DNA from 3 places in the Fictibacillus sp. WQ 8-8 genome. Region 1 is predicted to be linked to each of the others. Evidence: riboswitches for the same ligand, from Rfam matches in the RefSeq annotation. Region 1 holds a riboswitch; each other region holds the start of a gene.
What was found. Region 1 has a riboswitch for lysine ahead of M1K46_RS12680 (aspartate kinase). Riboswitches for the same ligand answer to the same signal wherever they lie in the genome.

Region 1 (7,447 bases):
GAAGCTGGCTGTACTTCCGGATCAGCCCGGATGTTACTTAATGAAAGACCAATTCGGAAAAGTCATCTATGTGGGGAAAGCAAAAGTATTAAAAAACCGTGTAAGATCTTATTTTACCGGTTCACACGACGGGAAAACACAGCGTTTAGTCGCAAATATTTCCGATTTTGAATACATCATCACCTCCTCAGAGCTAGAAGCTCTCCTTCTTGAAATGAATCTGATCAAAAAACATGACCCTAAATTTAATGTCATGCTGAAAGATGATAAAACGTATCCGTATTTAAAGATTACTGCTGAACAGCAGCCCCGGCTCTTGTACACCAGAAAGATTAGAAAAGACAAGGGCAAATACTTTGGTCCGTTCGTTAATGCCTTTGCCGCACAAGAAACGAAAAAACTGCTGGACCGGCTGTATCCGTTGCGCAAATGTGATCATATGCCTAACAAAGTTTGCCTATATTACCATATCGGCCAATGCCTCGGCCCATGTGTTTATGATATTACCGAAGAACAGAACAAGAAGATGGTCGATGAAATCGTTAAGTTTCTGAACGGAGGCTTTCCTGAAGTGAAGGAGGAATTGACCGAGAAAATGCTGGCCGCTTCGGAAGACCTTAATTTTGAACGGGCGAAAGAACTGAGGGATCAGATCCAGCATATTGATGCGGTCATGCAGAAACAGAAAATGATGACCGCTGACATGGTGGATAAGGACGTTTTTGGTTTTCATTACGATAAAGGCTGGATGTGCGTCCAAGTCTTCTTTATCCGCCAAGGAAAGCTTATTGAACGTGATGTTTCCCTCTTTCCTTTCTATGGAGATGCCATCGAAGACTTTTTATCGTTTATTGGACAATTTTATCTTCAAAAAAATCATATTCTCCCGCGGGAACTTTTGCTGCCTCCTGAGGCGGACGGCGAATTGGTCAAGGATCTTCTCGGCGTGAAAGTGATACAGCCGAAACGCGGGCAAAAGAAAGAGTTTGTTGAACTTGCAACGAAGAATGCACAGCTCGCTCTGCACGAAAAATTTGCACTGATCGAGCGTGATGAGGAACGCACGGTAAAAGCGGTTGAAAATCTGGGGCTGCAATTAAACATTCCAGCTCCATACCGGATTGAAGCATTTGATAATTCCAACATTCATGGGACAAATCCAGTATCTGCGATGATTGTATTTGAAGACGGTAAACCGAACAAAAAAGAATACCGGAAATATAAAATTAAAACGGTGACAGGCCCTGATGACTACGCCTCCATGAAAGAAGTAGTCCGCAGGCGTTACTCCCGCATCTTAAAAGAGAATGGGCAGCTGCCGGATTTGATTATTATTGATGGAGGGAAAGGACAGATCGCTGCTGCGCAGGATGTTCTTGAAAACGAGCTGAACCTTGATATCCCGGTCGGAGGACTTGCTAAGGATGATAAGCACCGTACATCCCAGCTCTTGATGGGAAATCCACCTGAAATTATACCGCTGCTCAGAAACAGCCAGGAATTTTATCTGCTGCAGCGTATACAGGATGAAGTCCACAGGTTTGCTATCTCATTTCATCGTCAAGTGCGTGCGAAAGGCATGTTTCAATCAAGTCTCGATAACATTCCTGGAGTCGGTGAAAAAAGGAAAAAACTTTTGCTGAAAAAATTCGGTTCCATCAAGAAAATGAGAGAAGCCACTCTTGAGGATTTTCATGCGGCAGGCATTCCATTAAGTGTTGCAGAAGAAATTATTCAGGCTCTTCAAAATGAACCTTTATAAAGGTATTGATTTTTCAGAAGTCCTTTGCTAAACTTAAAACAAATTTTAATAGAGCGCCATACTTCAGTTTTGAAGTGATGGTAGAGGAGCAAAAACCAATAGTAAGCTATCTGAAGAGAAGGAGCTCTTATGATGGTAGCTGAAAGGGGATTTTTGCCGAAGCTTTAAGAAACTCCTGTTTCTTACGGCTGGACCTGCATTGAATAAATGCAGAGCTGTCACACATTCTTGCCCGGAGGGTGTGTGGAGGACTATCTCACAAGAGGGGAAAACAAGCTGGCTTACTGTTGCATATACCAAGCAGCAATAAGGTCTTTTCCTTATTGCTGCTTTTTTGTATTTATTTTTGCATTTCAGTTTGTTGCGTAGTGGAAGCCGAGACAGGCTGGCCATATCTGGGTGCCTTTTGCAGGAAGGCAATAAATTCGATTTCATTGATGAGAAAGGATGGACATTGTGGCTTTAATCATTCAAAAATTCGGAGGTACAAGTGTCGGCACACCGGATAAAATCAGAAACGCGGCAAGTCGGATCATTCAAGCGGCAAACGAGGGGAATCAAGTAGTAGCGGTTGTCTCAGCAATGGGAAAAACAACGGATGATCTTGTGAGGCTGGCAGGTGAAATAACAGCAAGGCCTTCCAAACGTGAAATGGATATGCTTTTGACGACAGGAGAACAGATCACGATTTCACTGCTTGCGATGGCCCTTCAGGATGCCGGGTACGAAGCCGAGTCTCTGACTGGCTGGCAGGCTGGAGTTGAAACAGAAGATGTTCACGGCAACGCGCGCATCTTAAATATCGATACAAAAAGAATCCAGCAAATGCTTGCAGACGGGAAGATTGCAGTAGTTGCCGGTTTTCAAGGATTAACCTCTTCGGATAATATTGCAACACTGGGACGGGGAGGATCAGATACGACGGCCGTTGCTCTGGCAGCTGCTCTTCGTGCCGATAAATGCGAAATCTACACAGACGTTACTGGTGTATTTACAACAGACCCGCGGGTGGTGAAACATGCCAGAAAGCTGCCTTCCATCTCCTATGATGAAATGCTTGAAATGGCGAATCTCGGAGCGGGTGTGCTGCATCCGAGAGCTGTAGAATTCGCAAAGAATTTCGGAGTAAGACTTGAAGTTCGTTCGAGCACAGAGAAAGAAAACGGAACACTAGTGGAGGAGGAAGCAACAATGGAGAATAATTTAGTAGTGAGAGGATTGGCTTTTGAAGGAAACGTAACAAAAATTACGATTGAAGACCTGCCGAATGGCTTAAACACACTGTCTTCTGTTTTTTCCTTGTTGGCAGAGAATGGTGTTAATGTAGATATTATTATTCAGAGTGTAAACAAGCAGGAAAGAACAAACATATCGTTCTCCATTGAAACAGCGATCTTAGATGAAACAATTGAGCTTCTAGAAAGATATAAGAGTTTGCTTCAGTTTGGTTCCATCCAGCATGAAGATGGATTGGCTAAAGTATCTATTGTTGGTTCAGGAATGATTTCTAATCCAGGAGTAGCTGCACAGATGTTTAAGGCTCTTTCTGAGCAGGATATTATGATTAAAATGGTCAGCACATCAGAGATTAAAGTTTCTACGGTCGTTGATCAGCAGGATATGATCAAAGCGATTGAAACGCTGCACGACGTCTTTGAACTGGACGCAAGGCAGCCGGTTCAGCAGTTATAATAAGAAAAATCCGGGCGAAGCTGCCCGGATTTTTTTGTAAATGGAAAAAATTCGCTGCAGGATTAAACCTGTACAGGTTCGTTTAAGAAGTCAATCTCAAATCCGAGGTCCTCAAGGATTTGGTGGTCAGCATTTGTTTCCTGTCCGTCGGTGGTCAGATAGTCGCCCACGAAAATAGAATTTGCAGCATAAAGGCCCAGCGGCTGAAGGCTGCGGAGATTTACCTCTCTGCCGCCTGAGATCCGAATCTCTTTCGTTGGATTAATATAACGGAACAAGGCGAGCACTTTTAAACAATAACGGGGGTTCAGCTCGTCAAGATGCTCGAGAGGAGTACCTGGTATAGCATGCAAAAAATTAACAGGGATAGAATCTGCATTGATCTCTCTTAGCGCTTCTGCCATCTTAATGATGTCGTGCCGGCTTTCGCCCATTCCTACGATAACGCCTGAACATGGGGAGATTCCTGCTGTTTTTACTTTTTCCAGAGTAGCCACTCTGTCTTCGTATGTATGAGAGTTTGTTATTTGGCTGTGGTGGTCTGAGGATGTGTTGATATTATGGTTATATCTTTCGACGCCCGCCTCTTTAAGGGACTGTGCCTGCTTATCATTTAAAATGCCGAGGCATGCGCATATTTTCATATTATAATTGGATTTAATCTCTTTTACAGCTTCAATGACGGTGTTCAAGTCCCGATTCAGAGGTCCTCTTCCGCTTGCGACGATACAATAGGTTCTCACGTTTTGTTTATATGCCCTTTCCGCACCTTCAACAATCGTGTCTTTATCCATCATCGCATATTTTTCGATCGGCGCTGTGGAAACTGAAGACTGTGAACAATATCCGCAATCCTCAGGGCACAGGCCTGACTTTGTATTAATGATCTTATTCAGTTTCACCTTTTTTCCGAAATAATGCTTCCTGATCATAAACGCACCTTGCAGCAGGCTAAGCAGCTCGTCATCGTCTGATTCCAATATGGATAAGGCTTCTGTCTCGTTCAGTTCTTTACCTTCGATCACTTCTTTTCCAAGTTCCATCCAATTCATAGGTGATGCCTCCTTAATGTTAACTAATTTTATGTATAGGTTAACATTATGCCAGCTGTTTTGTATTGTCAACGCAAAAAAAACCGGCATATGCCGGTTTTTTGAGAGAAAAGAGTATTCTCTTTCTATTTTCAGGCTCCTTGTGAGCCTGCGGTTTCGTCTTTACGGTCCCATTGGACGGTAAATTGGATTTTGTTCTTTCGTTTCAAAGTTTCATAGGTTTCTGTAACACATTTTCTTTGATTTTGGATTTGTTCTGCGATAAATCCAGCCTCGAGACCGAATGTAGGATTATCCTGCAAATCGAATCGTTTGTTGATAAGAGAGGAAGACAGTTCGAGTACCATCTCGTTCTTATTCATTTCAGCGATGATCAGATTGCCCCAGCCGGCTTCCGAGAAAAAATGAACAATTTCTTCAGTGGAACCCAATGGGAATTTCCTTGCCAGGTTTCTTCCTGCCCAATATAGGATGTTCCGTTCTTCTTTTCCCAGCAGATCCGGGATCAGAATGTTTTTCAGCAGCTCATATGCGAATACAGAAACTCCTGCAGCAGGCTTACTGTCCTTCTCGGTTGTTTCTTCTTCGTTGTGTTGGATGTCCTCATGTTGTTCCATTTAGATCTCCCCGCTTTCTACTTGTTCCATTATAGCTTGAATAAAATAATATCTCTATAAAAAGTCACACATTTGTCGAAATTTAAGTGAGGGTCTGCCTTGAAAAAAGTTAGGAAAATCAACAGATTTTTGAACTTTTTATGTTACCGGTTTCTTGACGGTGTCAAACGATGGGAGTAAAATGAAACATGTTATTAGTTAACGCTTTAATGTTCATCTTATTTACTGCAAGCGGAGAGGAAACGCTTAAACGGAATGGATAGAAACCAATGGTTTCAGAAAAAGACAGAGGGAACTTAGAAAGGGGCAAATTGTATGGCAGGAAGTCGCAATTTTAACACGAGAAGACTACATTCTTTACTGGGCGTAATCCCGGTTGGCTTATTCCTGCTCCAGCATCTTGTTGTGAACAACTTTGCAACAAGAGGGGCAGAATCATTTAATAATGCAGCGAATTTTATGGGACATTTACCTTTCCGTTATGTTCTGGAAGCGGTTATAATTTTTATTCCTCTTTATTTCCATGCGATTTACGGACTTTATATTACCTTCACGGCTAAAAACAACGCAAGCCGTTATGGATATTTCCGTAACTGGATGTTCCTCTTACAGCGTGTAACTGGCGTAATTACGCTAATTTTTGTTTCCTGGCATGTTTGGGAAACTCGTATTGCAGCAGCATTTGGAGCAGAAGTTAACTTTTCGATGATGTCAGACATCTTAAGCTCACCATTTATGGTGGCCTTTTATTTGGTTGGGGTATTATCCGCAGTCTTTCATTTTGCGAACGGATTATGGTCTTTTTTTGTCAGCTGGGGTCTTACGGTTTCGCCTCGATCACAGAGAGTTTCAACTTACGTAACGATGGCAGTTTTCCTAGCACTTGCATTCGTTAGCGTTCGAACTATTTTTGCATTCATTTAAGAAGGGGTGAACCATCTTGAGTAAAGGAAATATTATTATCGTCGGTGGAGGTCTTGCAGGGCTAATGGCTACCATTAAAGCAGCAGAAGCCGGCATGAACGTTGACTTGTTTTCACTAGTTCCTGTTAAGCGCTCTCACTCTGTTTGTGCGCAGGGCGGAATTAACGGTGCTGTAAATACAAAAGGAGAAGGCGACTCTCCTTATGTGCATTTTGACGATTCTATTTATGGAGGAGACTTCCTTGCGAACCAGAGTCCGGTTAAAGCGATGTGTGAAGCGGCTCCAGGAATCATCCACCTTATGGACCGTATGGGAGTTATGTTCAACCGTACTCCAGAAGGATTGCTGGACTTCCGCCGTTTCGGGGGCACACAGCATCACCGTACCGCATTTGCCGGTGCAACTACAGGACAGCAGCTTTTGTATGCGCTGGATGAGCAAGTAAGACGCCATGAAGTTGCAGGTCTTGTTACAAAGTATGAAAACTGGGAATTCCTATCTGCTATCGTGGATGATGAAGGCGTTTGCCGAGGAATCACAGCCCAAAACTTAAAATCTATGGAAATCCACAGCTTTGCAGCGGATGCTGTTATTATGGCTACTGGAGGACCTGGAATCATTTTCGGTAAATCTACGAACTCTGTCATCAATACCGGGGCAGCAGCAGCATCTCTTTATCAGCAAGGTGTTGATTACGCAAACGGCGAGTTTATTCAAATTCATCCGACAGCGATTCCTGGAGATGACAAACTTCGTTTAATGAGTGAATCAGCACGTGGAGAAGGCGGCCGTGTATGGACGTATAAAGACGGTAAACCTTGGTACTTCCTTGAAGAAAAATATCCGGCTTACGGTAACCTTGTGCCTCGTGATATCGCAACACGTGAGATTTTCCATGTGTGTGTTGACGAAAAACTTGGAATCAACGGCGAAAACATGGTTTATCTTGACCTTTCACATAAAGATCCGAAAGAGCTTGATATCAAGCTTGGCGGAATTATAGAAATCTATGAAAAGTTCATGGGTGATGACCCTCGAAAAGTTCCGATGAAAATCTTCCCTGCAGTCCACTATTCAATGGGCGGCATGTGGGTTGACTTTAATCAGATGACCAACATTCCTGGTCTTTTTGCTGCGGGTGAATGTGAGTACCAATATCATGGTGCAAACCGTTTGGGTGCGAATTCCCTTCTATCTGCAATCTTCGGCGGAATGCAAGCTGGCCCTGCAGCAGCGGCATATGTCAGCGGACTTGAGAAGTCTTCTGATGATGTTGCATCCACTGTATTTGAACATCAGGTTCGCAAAGAACAAGAAAAATACGACAATATCATGAGCATGGACGGAAACGAAAATGCTTACGTCCTTCATAAAGAGCTCGGTGAGTGGATGACGGATA
Region 2 (7,447 bases), on a different contig from region 1:
ATAACCTCCAGACCTATTTACAATATAACGACCGTTCTGTACAATATATTGAAAATCGTTATAGTGTTCAATATAGACATTATAACATACGCAACGGAGGGGAATCACAATGTCCATCTTGTCTTTTTTGTTGTACGTGTTTGTTACAAGCTTCACTCCAGGTCCGAATAACATTATGGCGATGCTGTTTGCCAACCAATACGGTTTGAAGCGAACCCTCAGATTCTGTGTTGGAGTTGGAGCTGGATTCTTTATCATCATCATGCTGAGCAGCTACTTTAATCTTTGGCTGAAGAACTTCATACCAAAGATCGAGTTTGCGATGACGATCCTGGGTGCGGTCTATATGCTGTATCTGGCTTATAAGGTGTTAACCAGCAAAAGCAAGACTAAAAACAGCGAACGAGAAGACAAGAATAACAGTTTTAAAGCAGGCATGCTGCTTCAGTTCGTTAATCCAAAAGGCCTCTTATATGGCTTGACTGTCATTTCCACGTTTGTGATTCCCTTTTACCATTCCAATGCCAGCCTGCTGCTGATTTCATTATTTCTAGCGTTTATCGGCTTCCTGGCTACGTTTAGCTGGAGTCTGTTCGGTTCCATGTTTCAAGTCTTTTTATCAAAATACAGAAGAGCATTCAATGTGGTGATGGCCCTTTTGTTAGTGTATAGTGCGGTTTCGGTGGTTGTGGAATAAGATATCAATGATTTAAACGATCGTTTAAAGAGGCTGGTCATTAGGTCAGGTCTCTTTCTTCATATAATCTGGATCGATAGAAAAAAAGAGCACTGGCTGAGAAAAATGCAGCCGTGCTCTTTTGCTTATCAGAAGGATTATTTACTTTTTCGCTTTGCTGACTTTCAGTTTCTTGCCTTTAACTGTGGTATTTTCCATGGCTTGCAGGACAAGTGAGCCTTTTCCGTTAAGAATATCAACATAGGACCAATTCTCCTGGATGGTGATAATGCCGATATCATCTGCTGAGACTCCAGGGATTTTTGCGATGGTTCCAACGAAATCGACCGCTCGGATCTTCTTGTTTTTTCCGCCGCTGAAGTGGAGTTTCGTAATATCCTGGTTGATTCGGGCCGTTTTATTATTTCTCACGACTCGGCGCCCGCTGAGCTTTTCTTCAAAAGCTCGCTGCATTTTAGCCACTTCTTGTTTTGTCGGTGCTTCCGCTTCATCGATCTCAAAGCCAATGTATCTTTCGATGGCTCTAAGATATTTTCCTTCATAAGGCAATGCAAACGTAATGGCTCTTCCTTTTTTGCCGGCCCGGCCAGTTCTTCCTGTACGGTGGACATAGCTCTCTTTTTCCATAGGAACGTCATAGTTGATAACGAGGGTTACATTATCAATATCAATTCCTCTCGCAGCCACATCCGTGGCGACAAGATAACGGAAATTCCCGATCTTGAACCCGTCCATCACTGCGAATCGATCTTCTTGTTCCAATCCTCCATGAAGCTTTTCAACAGAATACTGAGAGGCTTCGAGCTCTGCAAACACGGTATCGACGTGCTCTTTCGTATTGCAGAAAATGATGCAGCTGTCCGGGTTTTCAACGACCGTCACGTCTTTCAGAAGAGCAAGCTTCACCTCTTCCTGAACGTTGATTAAAGAATGCTTGATCGTATCTGTCGTCATCCCGGCAGAAGCTATTTCGATTTTTGCTGGATCTTTCATATATTGATGGCAGAGATTTTCAATATCTTTTGGCAATGTTGCAGAAAAGACCATGGTTACTCTGTTTGAAGGAAGTTGTTTAATAATCTTTTTCACTTCATCAATAAAGCCCATGTTCAGCATTTCATCTGCTTCATCAATGATCAGGTACTTGATTTGGTCTAAGACGAGGGTTTCACGCTCGATATGGTCCATGACGCGTCCCGGTGTACCGACGACAACATGCGTTTTTTGTTTCAATTCTTCTTTTTGTTTCGCAAAAGGCTCTTTACCATATACAGCAACAGCTTTAATCCGCTTGAACCTTCCAATGTTGGTAAGGTCTTCACGAACTTGAACAGCGAGCTCGCGCGTGGGAGTAAGGATCAATGCTTGTGGCCGTTTTTCTTCCCATTCCAGCATTTCGCATACCGGAATACCAAAGGCTGCTGTTTTTCCGCTGCCTGTTTGGGATTTTACGACGAGATCTTGCTTTTCCAGAGCTAATGGTATGACTTCAGTCTGAACCTCAGTCGGAGTTTCATATTTCAACACTGTAAGTGCTCGTTTTATTTCATCGCTTATACGATAATCGTTAAAACTTCTATTATTCATGTAGGAACCTCGATTTTTTATATTATCCAGATTCAGCATAACCTGAATAGTGTTCATTATACTTGAAATGATGGACAATCGGGTTTAATTTTAAACGATTGTTTAAAGGAACCCTTCCGTATGATCGTAGGTGATAGGTAAACAATGATATAATGAGGGTAAGGTCAATCTGTTTTGAGGTGATGTAGTGGAAATGAACAGTAAGAAAACCATCCCCGTTTTTTATTCATTGAGGTCTCTTTCCTCAAAATTGTTTGCATTAATTAGTGACCAGCTAAATGTGAACACAGCGTATGTTACCAGAAGAGGGGAAACAGCGATGCATGTTCTCAGTTCTTTTAACAAAGAAGAAGAGATTATACCAGAAGGATACAGTGTGGAATATGGAGGCACATACTGCCGTTTAATCATCATGAACGAAGGCGATGTGATGCATACTTCCAACTTGATGACTCAAGCCGTAACAAAAGAGTTAGAAGTAACCGGCCAATTAAATGTTAAAGGATTTCTTGGGGTAACATTAAAAGATTTGAAAGGGAATGTCTTTGGAACGTTATGTGTGATGGATAGAGAGGAAAGGAAGTTTTCAGAAGCGGATGTTGCCTATTTAAGGTCCATGGCCGACATTTTGTCTTATGTGATCGAGCTCGATGAGACAAAGTATAATATGAGCTTTTTGAGCGTACCGATTATTCCCATCAAGAACGGTATATCGATCCTTTCTTTACAAGGGATTGTAGATGATGACCGGTCCCATCAAATTCTAAGCGATGTGCTCCATGATGCAGCGGACAATGACATCGATTACTTTATTATTGATCTATCTAAGCTTCTCGTTCATGATGATACTTTTTCAGATTTCTTCTATCAAATGATCAATGCTCTTAACCTGATGGGGGTTGAAACCATTATTACAGGTGTGACGCCTGTGTTTGCCAGAGAGCAAGTAGACAAGATGGATTTACAAGTCTTGAATACCAGGATCGTAAAAGACATTCAGTCTGCGCTGGATTATATCGGTTATACATTAATTCAAAAGAGGTAATTTTGCGTAAAATGCTGGAAAGAAAAAACAGTTGAAGGAACGACAGCGCTGTTTTATAATAACTTTTAGCGTTAACTAACTTGATATTAAAATCCTCATCAATCCGATGAGGTAGAGGTCGCGGCTTTTATAAGTAGGACGTACGAGATGCAGAGGACATCATAGACTCCGTGTGAAAGGAAAAGCTGCCGAAATTTGTGCTTAACTCTGGAAGTATGAATTGGGGCTGTATTCGAACAGGAACAGCACTGTCACACCCACGAATAACCGGTGGGTGGGATGCGCTATCTTACGGAAGGCATGATGCGGATTAATAATAATCGTCGCCCAATGCTTGGCGGCTTTTTTTATTTCCCACTCCTTCCTAAAACGAAAAGGAGTTTTTTTTATGCGAAACACAGCACAGAATCCATCACAACCGCAGTCGCCAAACGCGGACAATGAATTAAAGCGGGGACTGAAATCCCGCCATTTAACGATGATCTCTCTTGGGGGAACGATCGGAACAGGATTATTTTTAGCAAGCGGAGGATCCATTCATACTGCAGGGCCAGGCGGCGTTCTGTTTTCATATGTAGCGATTGGAATCATGGTGTTCTTCTTAATGACAAGCCTCGCAGAAATGGCGTCTTACATGCCGGTTGCGGGTTCATTCAGCACGTATGCTTCAAAATTTGTGGATCCATCACTAGGATTCGCGCTCGGCTGGAACTATTGGTACAACTGGGCAATCACCATTGCAGCTGAACTTGCTGCCGTAACATTAATCATGAAATTTTGGTTTCCAGATACCCCTTCATTTATCTGGAGTGCACTGTTCCTAGGCATTATGTTCTTATTAAATTATTTATCGGTAAAAGGGTTTGGTGAAGCAGAATATTGGTTCTCGCTGATCAAAGTCATTACGGTCATCATCTTCTTGATCTTAGGAACACTTATGATCTTCGGCATTTTAGGCGGAGATCCGATCGGATTTAAGAACTTTACGATCGCTGACGCACCGTTCCACGGCGGATTCTTTACGACGCTTGGCGTATTTATGGCTGCAGGTTTCTCCTTCCAGGGAACAGAACTGTTAGGGGTTGCGGCTGGAGAAACAGAAGATCCGAAAAAGAACATCCCGAAAGCGATCAAAAGTGTGTTCTGGCGTATCCTTTTGTTCTATGTTCTGGCAATCTTGGTCATTTCTTTAATCATTCCTTACACAGACAGCCGATTGGCAAGCAGCGATATTACTGTAAGTCCATTCACACTTGTCTTTGATAAAGCAGGAATTGCGTTTGCGGCTTCCGTTATGAACGCGATCATCTTAACAGCAGTATTATCTGCCGGTAACTCCGGTATGTATGCATCGACCCGTATGCTTTGGGATATGGCACGAGACGGAAAGGCACCTAAGTTTCTGGCGAAGCTGGATTCCCGCGGTGTACCGGTTCCAGCCCTAATTGTAACAGCCGCTGTAGGAGCTGTAGCTTTCTTTGCTTCACTGTTCGGTGACGGCGTCATCTACACATGGTTGCTGAATGCCTCCGGGATGTCCGGTTTTATCGCCTGGCTCGGAATTGCGATCAGCCATTACCGATTCAGAAGAGCGTATGTGGCACAGGGGCGGAATTTAAAAGAACTGCCTTACTTGGCAAAATGGTTCCCAATCGGTCCGATCTTTGCTTTCGCTCTCTGTTTTGTCGTTATCCTCGGTCAAAACTATTCTGCCTTTACAGGCGGAAGCATCGATTGGAAAGGAGCCCTTGTTTCTTACATTGGGATTCCGATCTTCCTGGCTGTTTGGTTAGGCTATAAATTCAAACACAAAACAAAAGTCGTACCGCTTAAAGAGTGTGATTTTGAATAAGAAATAAGAGAAGCAGGAGCCTTTCGGGGTTCCTGCTTTTTTAGTGAAAAAGGTATCGTCTTCTAAACGCAGAACATATAAATTAACACTTACGTCAAGTGAAGGGGAATGGCAGCGAAAATAGAGAACGCAGGAGCATATAGGGGTTCCGAGAGTAACCTGTAGCGAATCAAAGAGGCCAGGCTCAATATTGAGCAGGGTCTCATTAGAAGTTGTTACCAAATGGAAGTTGTTTTACTAATTAGTAAAACAACTCTCTAAGCACATTCGGAAAATGGTAAACAGGGTTATGCATGTACCCACGTGTTTTTACATTTCTTTTGCGCTCTGATTTGAAAAGATTTTTGTTCCCGTGGTAAAGAGAGATATACCATATTTTCACCATCTGGTAGAACTCGCGATATTCACGGTTGGACAGTGAAAGATCTTGCGGAAATCCGATGTCATAAAGCCGTTCCATAAAGAAGTTTTCGGCAATCTTATCGGTTTCCTCGGAGATCTTCCCGCGCTTCACATCAAAACCTTTATGCTGCAACTGACGCTCGAATCCATTCAGTGTATTTCCTCTGCAGAGCAGCACGGCTTCATCTTTTGGAACATTTAACTGGGTGAGAAGAGACATAATGTACTCTTCTTTAGAGGTTTTTAATGATGTTTCAGAGGGGAGCGGGACATAGACAGCCGCTTGTTCTCCGGTTTCTATTCTTCTGGCTGCGAACACTTCTCCTAATATGGGGCATCCATTTCCTGCATCATCTACTTCAATCATTTAAAAGATTCTCCTATTGTATATTCTTATAGAACATTAACTCTCAGCTTCATTTTCATCAGCAAAGGCATTCATCTTGCTTTGAATGTGGTCGGCTAGGTCTGCATTGGTGTAGATATCTATTCCAGGCTCACCAGGACTGTCGATGAAAGCAACAATGATGAAAGCCGTCTTTTTGTTTGGCTGTTTTCGTAACCTTTGTTGCTCTTAGGGGTGGTTGATTTCCGTTTCAGGATGCTCGCTTTCCGCGGGGCGTGCGGTGAGCCTTACCGGCGCCAGCGCCTACTTTCTCGGCGCATGGCGCCTGTGGGTCTCACCTGTCCCGCTGCTCCCGCAGGACAAGGAAGGCTTCGGCAGCGTTATATATCGCACGAAGAAAATGTGAAATTCATTTTCGAGGAGTCTCGCACCTTGCACTCCAATCAACTTGTCAATGAAGGCTCTTTACAAAAATGTTCCCTAAGCAACAATCTTTTAGAAAAGAGTTTTTTGTTTTTATAGTCAACTATGAAGCGGCCCACTTCTTTTTCATCGTTGGACTTCATTTTTTTAATTCGGCTTTGTACCTGGTTAATCTCGGTATCGGAGAATCCCCCGCTCATCAACGGTTTAATACGCTGTAAAAAGGGTTTAACGTCTTTCAGTTCAAAATCCAATGAAGCATCCTGAAGGTTATCTTTCTGAATCGCGTCATGAGAAGGTGTTAGAGCACACCCGCTTGTACTAAAGAGAAGTAGTAAAGCCAGGGGTAAAAACTTCACTTTCATTCTTAAAATTTCCCTTCGCATTGAAAATGTTACATCTTCCATTATACAGCAACCACTTAAATGAACAAAAAAGCAGAAGTCTTTTTTACTGACTCCTGCTTACCATCGGTTTGCTTATTTTGTTTGTAATTGAGAAGAAAAAAGTTGTTCAAGAACTTTTTGTACTTCCAATCCTTCAGAGAAGGTAATTAAGTCAGCTTCTTCTCCTTGGAACTTTTTCACGAACTGGTCAATCAAGCCTGCTCCACGGTTATTGTCTTCCAAATCAATTTTCCTCAAGTCTTCATTGTCAGCCCCATAGTAGAGTTCACTCCAATTCACAAGAGAAAGAGTGCCTCTTGAGCCGTATAGAGTAAATTCAATGTGCTCTGCCATGGCAATGTCACTGACAGCATCAATGGATACGACGGTTCCATCCTTGAGGGTCAATACCGCTGCTAAACTTTGTTCAGAAGAAACGCCATCGGAGGGATAGTCAATCGTTGAAAATTTTACTTCCAGCTCGCCGAACAGGTGCTGGGTCATTTGCAGGAAATGCGGAAGGACTTCTTTTGTAAAGCCGCCCTGTTCCCGTAAGGCAATCCATTCTACGTTTTGCCATGCACGGGGCCACTGATGAAAGTAGGCAGATATTTTAATTCTTTTGATTTCTCCCAGGGAGCCGTTTACCACTTTTTCTTTCATGACTTGAAAAACATGCCGGTAAGGAGTAGGGAAGTTGATCGCATGA
Region 3 (7,447 bases), on a different contig from region 1:
TGCAGATGAAGCACTTATGGACCAGTGCTGCCGCTGTATCGAAAAACAAGGCTCGGTTTGGGGCAATGAAAGCAATATGGCGGATGAAACGATCATGCACAAGCATAAACTGCGTGACCGGAGTGATGTTATTTTAGAACGTGAAGCGCAAAAGCAGCTGCGGATGAAAAAGAAGAGCTGAAGCCGAGCGGCGCACTTAAAACCTTTTCCAACAAGAAAATCCCACAAAAAAACCCCCGGGAAACCGGGGGTTTTCACTATTCTTATTCTTCCCAAACTTTAACTTCTTTCATTACATCGCCTTGTTTGATTCTTAGAACCGTGTCCATCCCTTCGGTAACTTGTCCGAAAACAGTATGAACGCCGTTTAAATGCGGCTGCGGCTCATGAACGATAAAGAACTGGCTTCCGCCTGTGTCTTTGCCGGCATGTGCCATTGAAAGAGAACCAGCCACGTGTTTGTGAGGGTTTCCGGCTGTTTCGCATTTGATCGTATAGCCAGGGCCGCCTGCACCTGTTCCTGTCGGGTCTCCGCCTTGTGCTACGAAACCAGGAATTACACGATGGAATGTTACCCCATTGTAGAAACCTTCGTTCGCTAATTTTTCAAAGTTGGCTACTGTTCCCGGTGCTTCTTCCGGAAAAAGCTCGATGGAAATTTTTTCACCGTTTTCAAATTCGATAGAACCTTTTTTCATAGATATAACCTCCTGAATTCAACATACTTCATTATTTTATGCTTTTTTTAGCCCAGAGTCCAGCGAGGTCAGCAAGCTCATCTTAATTGCCGGCAAACACGCCGTTCTTTAAAGGAAGATCCAGGCGTAAAAGATCTTCGTAAGACTCTCTTTTCACAACGAGGCGAGCTTTCCCTTTTTCAGCAAAAACGACCGCCGGCCGGGGTATGCGGTTATAGTTGTTGGACATGGAATAGCCATAAGCACCCGTGCAGAAGACAGCGAGCAAGTCTCCGCTCTTCGTCTCCGGGAGCATGATGTCCCAGATCAGCATATCCCCTGATTCACAGCATTTCCCGGCGATTGAAACTTTTTTCGTTCCTTTTTCACCAGCACGGTTTGCAAGCGCGGCCTCATACTGGGCTTGATATAGAGCAGGACGAATGTTATCGCTCATGCCCCCGTCGACAGCCACATAGTGACGGACAGAAGGTATATCTTTTTGAGAGCCGATCGAGTAGATGGTCGTTCCTGCATCTCCTACCAGTGAACGCCCGGGTTCAATCCAAATTTCCGGAACAGCAACAGAGGCGCTAGTAGATAACCTGGTGATCTCCTGAATCATCGCGTCAATGTATTCTTTCGGTTCGAGCGGTTCATCTTCTTCTGTATAGCGGATGCCGAATCCGCCTCCGAGGTTCAGGACTTCAGGAAAGAAAGAAAATTCTTTGTCCCATCTACCGAGATATTCGTAAAGCTTTTGAATCGCCAGAACAAATCCCGTGGTCTCAAAGATTTGTGAACCGATATGGAAATGAACGCCCAAGAGGTTCAGACGGTGTGATTCAAGCGACTCTAGAACCGCCTGTTCTGCCTGGCCGTTCTGAAGGTCAAAACCGAACTTGGAATCCTCCTGCCCAGTCAGGATGTACTCGTGTGTATGAGCTTCAATACCCGGAGTAACCCTCAGCAAGATGGATGTGTTCTTGTTCAGCTGATTGCAAAGGCTTTCGAGCATGCGGAGTTCATGAAAGTTATCGACAACAAAACATCCGATCTCCGATTGAAGAGCATATTGAAGTTCCTCGTAACTTTTGTTGTTTCCATGAAAATGAATACGATCCGCCGGAAAACCAGCTGAAAGAGCGGTATACAGCTCCCCGCCAGATACGACATCCAGGCTCATTCCCTCCTCGTCCATCAGCTGCACTTGCGCCAAACATGAAAACGCTTTGCTTGCATAAGCCACTTGTGCTTTGATCCCTTGTTCCTCAAACGCTTTCTTGAACGACCTCGCACGCTTGCGGATCAGCTCTACATCATAAATATAAAGCGGTGTACCATATTCACTCGCCAGCTGAACGGTGTCAACCCCGCCGATTGTTAAGTGATTGTCATCATTGATTGAACTAGTACCATGTAAATACATGAAAAAATCTCCCCTCTGCTTTTCCATTAGAGATTCTGTTCCGACGAAAAACAAAGACAGCTAATGTATTAAGGTACATTAGCTGTCTTACACCGTACCCCCATTTGCCGGAATAGTTCTCCACTGCATGATGCAGTGACAGTCCGCTGTCTGTTCGGCAGCGACCCAGCATGAGGATGTATGGACCATCTTCACACTTCGGCAAATTGGCCTTTAAAATGATTTCTTCATGTCCATTCACTCCATCATCCTACTGATCCGCTTTGCGCCTCTACCCCATTATCAATAAATGAGGCATATCCAATTGTTATGAACAAATTTATCACAAATTTATTCTTTCGGCAATACTTCTTAGGAAGTCGGCTGTTTTTTTCTGTTCTGCGGATGGACGATGCTTGGCCTGATCTTTGAGAGCGGCACAGCGAGCCGGATGACAATCTGCAGGAAGGCTTTTGCGTTAAACGGTATGAATGGCCATAAGTAAGGGGTATTCAAGTTCTTCATCGAGCACAGATAAAGTATTATTAAGGTGGCCCCACCTACAAATCCCGGCACATGGAAAATGGCAGTTAAGAATAGCAGCAGGAGCCGGAGCATCTTATTGGCTACACTCAGCTCATAGCTTGGGGTCGAGAAACCGCCGATCGCCGCTATAGAAACATAGAGAATAACTTCAGGAACAAACAGTCCGACATCGATCGCGATCTGTCCGATCAATACGGCAGCGATCAAACCCATCGCCGTCGACAGCGGACTGGGGGTATGGATGGCCGCTACCCTCAATATTTCTATCCCGATCTCAGCAAAGAGGATCTGCAGAAATAAAGGAATATGCGTCGTCTTGTTCGGACCGATAAAATCAATATTAGGAGGAAGCAGGTTTTCCTGAGTGGCATAGAGGTACCAGAGAGGCACAAGTAAAAGTGAAGCGATAATCCCTGCGAAACGGACCCATCTGATAAAAGCTCCTACCATCGGGGTCTGCCTGAACTCTTCAGCATGCTGAATATGGTGGAAATAAGTAGTCGGGGTAATGATGACCGATGGGCTTGTATCCGTAATAATCAGAACATGCCCCTCCATGAGATGCTGTGCGGCGACATCCGGCCGCTCGGTATAACGGACGAGCGGAAAAGGATCCCAGCCTTGCTTTACGAGAAATTCTTCGATAGTTTTATCCGCCATTGGAATACCGTCGATGTCAATGCTCTGCAATTCTTGTTTGACAAGCTTGACGAGCCCGGGATCGGCAATGTCATCGATATAGCAGATACAGATGTCTGTTTTGGATCGTTTACCGACCTGCATTATTTCGTGGCGGAGCCGTTCATCCCTGATCCGCCTGCGGGTAAGAGCAGTATTGACAATTATATTTTCCGTATATCCATCACGGGAGCCGCGGACTACCTTTTCAGTGTCCGGTTCTTCCGGCTGCCTGCCCGGATAGCTACGGACATCCACGATGAAAGCTTGGTCTTCCCCTTCAAGAAAGACGGCAATCAATCCAGAGAGCATGCGGTCAATAGCAATCTCCAAATTGTCGGTCAGTTCCACCTGCTGGTGAGACAGATGTTCATGAAGAATTTCTTTTACATTGGAGGGAGCCCGATGCCCATGGTCCATGTCCATGAGCTCTCTCATGATCTCAATGATAAAAAGGCTGTCACATAGTCCAGTGCAATAATAGATCTGGACTTCTTTTTTTAATAGATGCAGTTTCCTGACACCCACATCAAAGCTGATTCCGATGCCCAGCCGTGATTTCAGCTGCTGTTCGTTCTCTTGGATTTTTTTACTGATTAGTGTCTTTTTCCTTTCTTTCGATCCCTGCATTATAACCGCTCCTTTCTAAAATGGTTTCAACCGCCATACTTGTAATCGGGGCTCCTTTTTCCACTGCGTCATGGCCGGCCATCTTTCCGATATCACCGATACCGATGACGATCGGGAGGTTCAATTCATCAAGTATATAGACGGTATCTCCGTTGATCCTGCCTGTCTCAAAATCGGGAACACCGCTCTTGTCAATCCCGTATTCTGTAAAGCTCCCATACCGGTCGATGGAAAAATGAACTTTAGTCCATTCCGAATGATGGGTTTTGGATGCGACGGCTATTGCGCCGAGCACCTCGATGTCCGGTTGGCTGCACACAATTCTCATTGCGAGTTCTCCCGGGCCTTCGCCGCGGAATCCGCAATCATCGAACATGACGAGGACGGGATCGTGGGGCGTCTGCATGATCATTCTTACAAGCTGGTGCCCGCTTATTTTCGAAGGGTTCCCCCAGGACTGGGAAATACAGCGTCCACCTATTTTTCTGGCTACATGCTCTACTGCTCGCAAAGCATATAAATCTCCGTCTGTAATGAGGATGACACGCTTCTTTCCCAATGTTTTCACCCCTTAGGCTTAAATATTAATGCGACCAGAAAACCGAATAGAATGGCAGATGAGATACCGGCTGAAGTCAGTTCAAAGATTCCCATGGCTATTCCAATAAACCCATGATCGTCTGCTGATGCCATCGCACCATGCAGCAGGTTATGCCCAAAGCTCGTGATCGGAACAGTAGCTCCTGCACCTGCAAATTTAATAAGATTATCATAAATTCCAAATGCATCCAGCGCTGCTCCAACGACAACAAAGGAGGTGGTGACGTGTGCAGGAGTTAATTTAAACACATCCATCATGAGCTGGCCGACTACACATATGGCGCCTCCGACTAAAAATGCCCATAAATACTCCATTACTTAAGCACCTCCTTTGTACTTTCAAGAACTACTCCGTGAGCAATCGTTGGAATGGATTCTTTCTGCTGCATCATCGTCGGATTCAGGAGTGCCCCAGTGGCTACGACTAAAATCCGGTTCAAATTACCTGATTGGAGTTCTTTTACAAGGTGGCCGTATGTTACGACTGCAGAGCAGGCACAGCCGCTTCCGCCGGCAAACACTTCCTGATCAGGACGGTACATCATCAGACCGCAATCTCTGTGATTTTTTGAGATATCTACACCTTGCTCACTTAAGAGCATCTTAACGATCGGTGAACCGACTGCTGAAAGGTCCCCTGTTACGATCAGATCATAATAATCAGGATCGTTTCCGGTCTCTTTTAAGTGAGCTGCGATCGTGTCTGCCGCTGCAGGAGCCATGGCTGAACCCATGTCAAAAGGATCCTTGATCCCAAAGTCTTTTACTTTTCCAATCGTGGCTGCGGTTATTTTTATGGATGATGGTTCTCTGCTGACGAGAGCAGCCCCCGCTCCTGTCACCGTGAACGTTGCCGTATCCGGCTTCTGTCCGCCATATTCAGTCGGGTACCGGAATTGGCGTTCAGCTGTAGCGTTATGTGAACTTACGGCTGCCACTACCCGATTGGCGTAGCCCCCATCCACCAGGGCAGCACCGACTGCAAGAGATTCCATCGAAGTGGAACAGGCTCCGAAGACACCAAGGAAAGGAATTTCATTAGCTCTTGCCACATAGTTTGCTGTTACAACCTGATTGAGCAGATCGCCAGCAAGGAAAAAATTAATATCCTCGTTTGACAATTTTGCCTTGTTCAGACAGCTCGTGATTGAATCTTCCATCAAACGGCGCTCTGCGAGTTCCCAGTTCTTTTCATTACAATGAAGTTCGTTGTACTTTACATCAAACATCGCTCCGAGCGGGCCTTCACTTTCCATTGGGCCTACCGCCGTTCCTGTTGAATTTAAAAAGACCTGTTCTCCAAATTTCCACGTTTGCCTGCCGAGCAGTTTCATATCCATCGTTCCTTTACATTAGTGTTTTAAACGCATACCTGATCATTCCGAAGATATAGGCTGATACAGCTCCGAAAACAATAACTGCACCTGCAAGTTTGAATAAGTTGGTAGCAATTCCTAATACGATCCCTTCACTCTTGTGTTCAAGGGCGGCGCTCGTTATAGCGTTGGCGAACCCTGTAACCGGCACAGCTGATCCTGCGCCGCCGAACTGTCCGATCTTGTCATACACCCCGATGCCTGTCAGCAAAGCCGCGATGAGGATCAGTGTAGCTGCAGTTGGATTGCCTGCTGTCTGTTCATTAAAGTTGAAATAGGTCATATAAAACTTCTGAAGGGCTTCACCTATAATGCAGATGAATCCACCCACCAAAAATGCCTTCAGGCAGTTTATGAAATAAGGTGGTTTCGGCTGCAAGGGTTTGATTTTTTCGGCATAAGCCTGCTGCTGTTCTTTACTGGACATGTTCATTTCTCCTGTCTTATTGATTTACGTATACCATCCAATGAAACAAAGATCCCAACACTTTTCCTAATACGATCGCCATTAGTATCACGAGAAGTTTTTCTCCGAACCCGATTCTTTTTGCCAGGATCGGGAGTACGTTCAGCACTTCGGTTAAGGCCGCGGCAAGCATTCCGATAAATACACCGCAAAAGATCCCGATCGGAATGAGAAGCAGCGGCGAGGAATGGATGGAGGCATTTCTCAAGTTCAGCCATCCCCCGATCACTGCCCCTAAAACAACACTCCACTCATAAGCCCGTATAAAACAGTACGTTTTACTGAGCTGCATCAGCCGGGGAATAATCCCAAGAACCGTTAAAAAAGCAACAAATCCCGATCCTACAGCAATACCACCGCCTAAACCGATAAAAGCAAGGAAAACACTCTTAATCTCCATGGATCTTCTTCTCGGTCTCTTTGTTCTCATGAATAACGACATACTGATCCAGATCCTGCTGGTATTTAAACATTTCAACTTCCAGAGGACTCGGTTCTTCGTTCAGCCTCTTCTTGAATACATGGTTAAAAAATAAGACCATTCCGAGCCCAAGCCCAAATGAATAGGGAATCTGCAGAAGAAGAGGCTGATTGTTATAGCTGCCGGTAATCATAAAATAGATCTTCTGATGGACCACCTGCATGCTTACATCCTCGTGAAAATTCATAATGGCAAGGGCTGAACCGATAAATAGGAGCAGCCAAACAAGTACAAAATATACAGGTGCCATTTTCTTCTTTTTAAATTGTATTTCAAGTATCGTTTGGGCTGGGCCTACCGTTTGGATATCACAATTTGGCAGAACATCCTGGATCTGTTTCACGACCTTCATAACATCAAGAACAACCAGATGCTTATCTGCCGGTTTTACTTGATGAACAATCAGGTCCTGCAGCTTTTTGGCAGCTGCCGGTGATGCGACAATCTGTGCGGCCGTTCCAAGTGTAACGGGCTGATGAAGAACAACCTGAACCTTTTGTCTCATACGTATGTAAACAGTAGATTCCTCCATGGTTGTGCCTCCTGTTTTCTTCGACATTCGTTTTTAGTATGTATTTGGTAAAG

Region 2: another riboswitch for lysine. It lies ahead of M1K46_RS24055 (amino acid permease); the one in region 1 lies ahead of M1K46_RS12680 (aspartate kinase).
Region 3: another riboswitch for lysine. It lies ahead of lysA (diaminopimelate decarboxylase); the one in region 1 lies ahead of M1K46_RS12680 (aspartate kinase).

What each region holds. Positions count from the first base shown of each region.
Region 1 covers NZ_JAMXKG010000005.1:145,069-152,515, reverse strand. The annotation lists gene uvrC (excinuclease ABC subunit UvrC) at 1-1,762, shown strand, start outside; lysine riboswitch at 1,836-2,024, shown strand; gene M1K46_RS12680 (aspartate kinase) at 2,219-3,454, shown strand; gene bioB (biotin synthase BioB) at 3,517-4,506, opposite strand; gene M1K46_RS12670 (YslB family protein) at 4,638-5,123, opposite strand; gene M1K46_RS12665 (succinate dehydrogenase cytochrome b558 subunit) at 5,439-6,047, shown strand; gene sdhA (succinate dehydrogenase flavoprotein subunit) at 6,064-7,447, shown strand, end outside.
Region 2 covers NZ_JAMXKG010000023.1:6,657-14,103, reverse strand. The annotation lists gene M1K46_RS24070 (LysE family transporter) at 110-697, shown strand; gene M1K46_RS24065 (DEAD/DEAH box helicase) at 839-2,284, opposite strand; gene M1K46_RS24060 (STAS domain-containing protein) at 2,478-3,329, shown strand; lysine riboswitch at 3,434-3,624, shown strand; gene M1K46_RS24055 (amino acid permease) at 3,718-5,181, shown strand; gene M1K46_RS24050 (hypothetical protein) at 5,423-5,950, opposite strand; gene M1K46_RS24045 (hypothetical protein) at 6,373-6,759, opposite strand; gene M1K46_RS24040 (Gfo/Idh/MocA family protein) at 6,832-7,447, opposite strand, start outside.
Region 3 covers NZ_JAMXKG010000004.1:200,060-207,506, forward strand. The annotation lists gene M1K46_RS10505 (DUF309 domain-containing protein) at 1-181, shown strand, start outside; gene M1K46_RS10510 (peptidylprolyl isomerase) at 264-698, opposite strand; gene lysA (diaminopimelate decarboxylase) at 781-2,106, opposite strand; lysine riboswitch at 2,212-2,388, opposite strand; gene M1K46_RS10520 (spore germination protein) at 2,458-3,939, opposite strand; gene M1K46_RS10525 (stage V sporulation protein AE) at 3,899-4,498, opposite strand; gene spoVAE (stage V sporulation protein AE) at 4,504-4,854, opposite strand; gene spoVAD (stage V sporulation protein AD) at 4,854-5,873, opposite strand; gene spoVAC (stage V sporulation protein AC) at 5,887-6,342, opposite strand; gene M1K46_RS10545 (stage V sporulation protein AB) at 6,359-6,781, opposite strand; gene M1K46_RS10550 (stage V sporulation protein AA) at 6,771-7,394, opposite strand.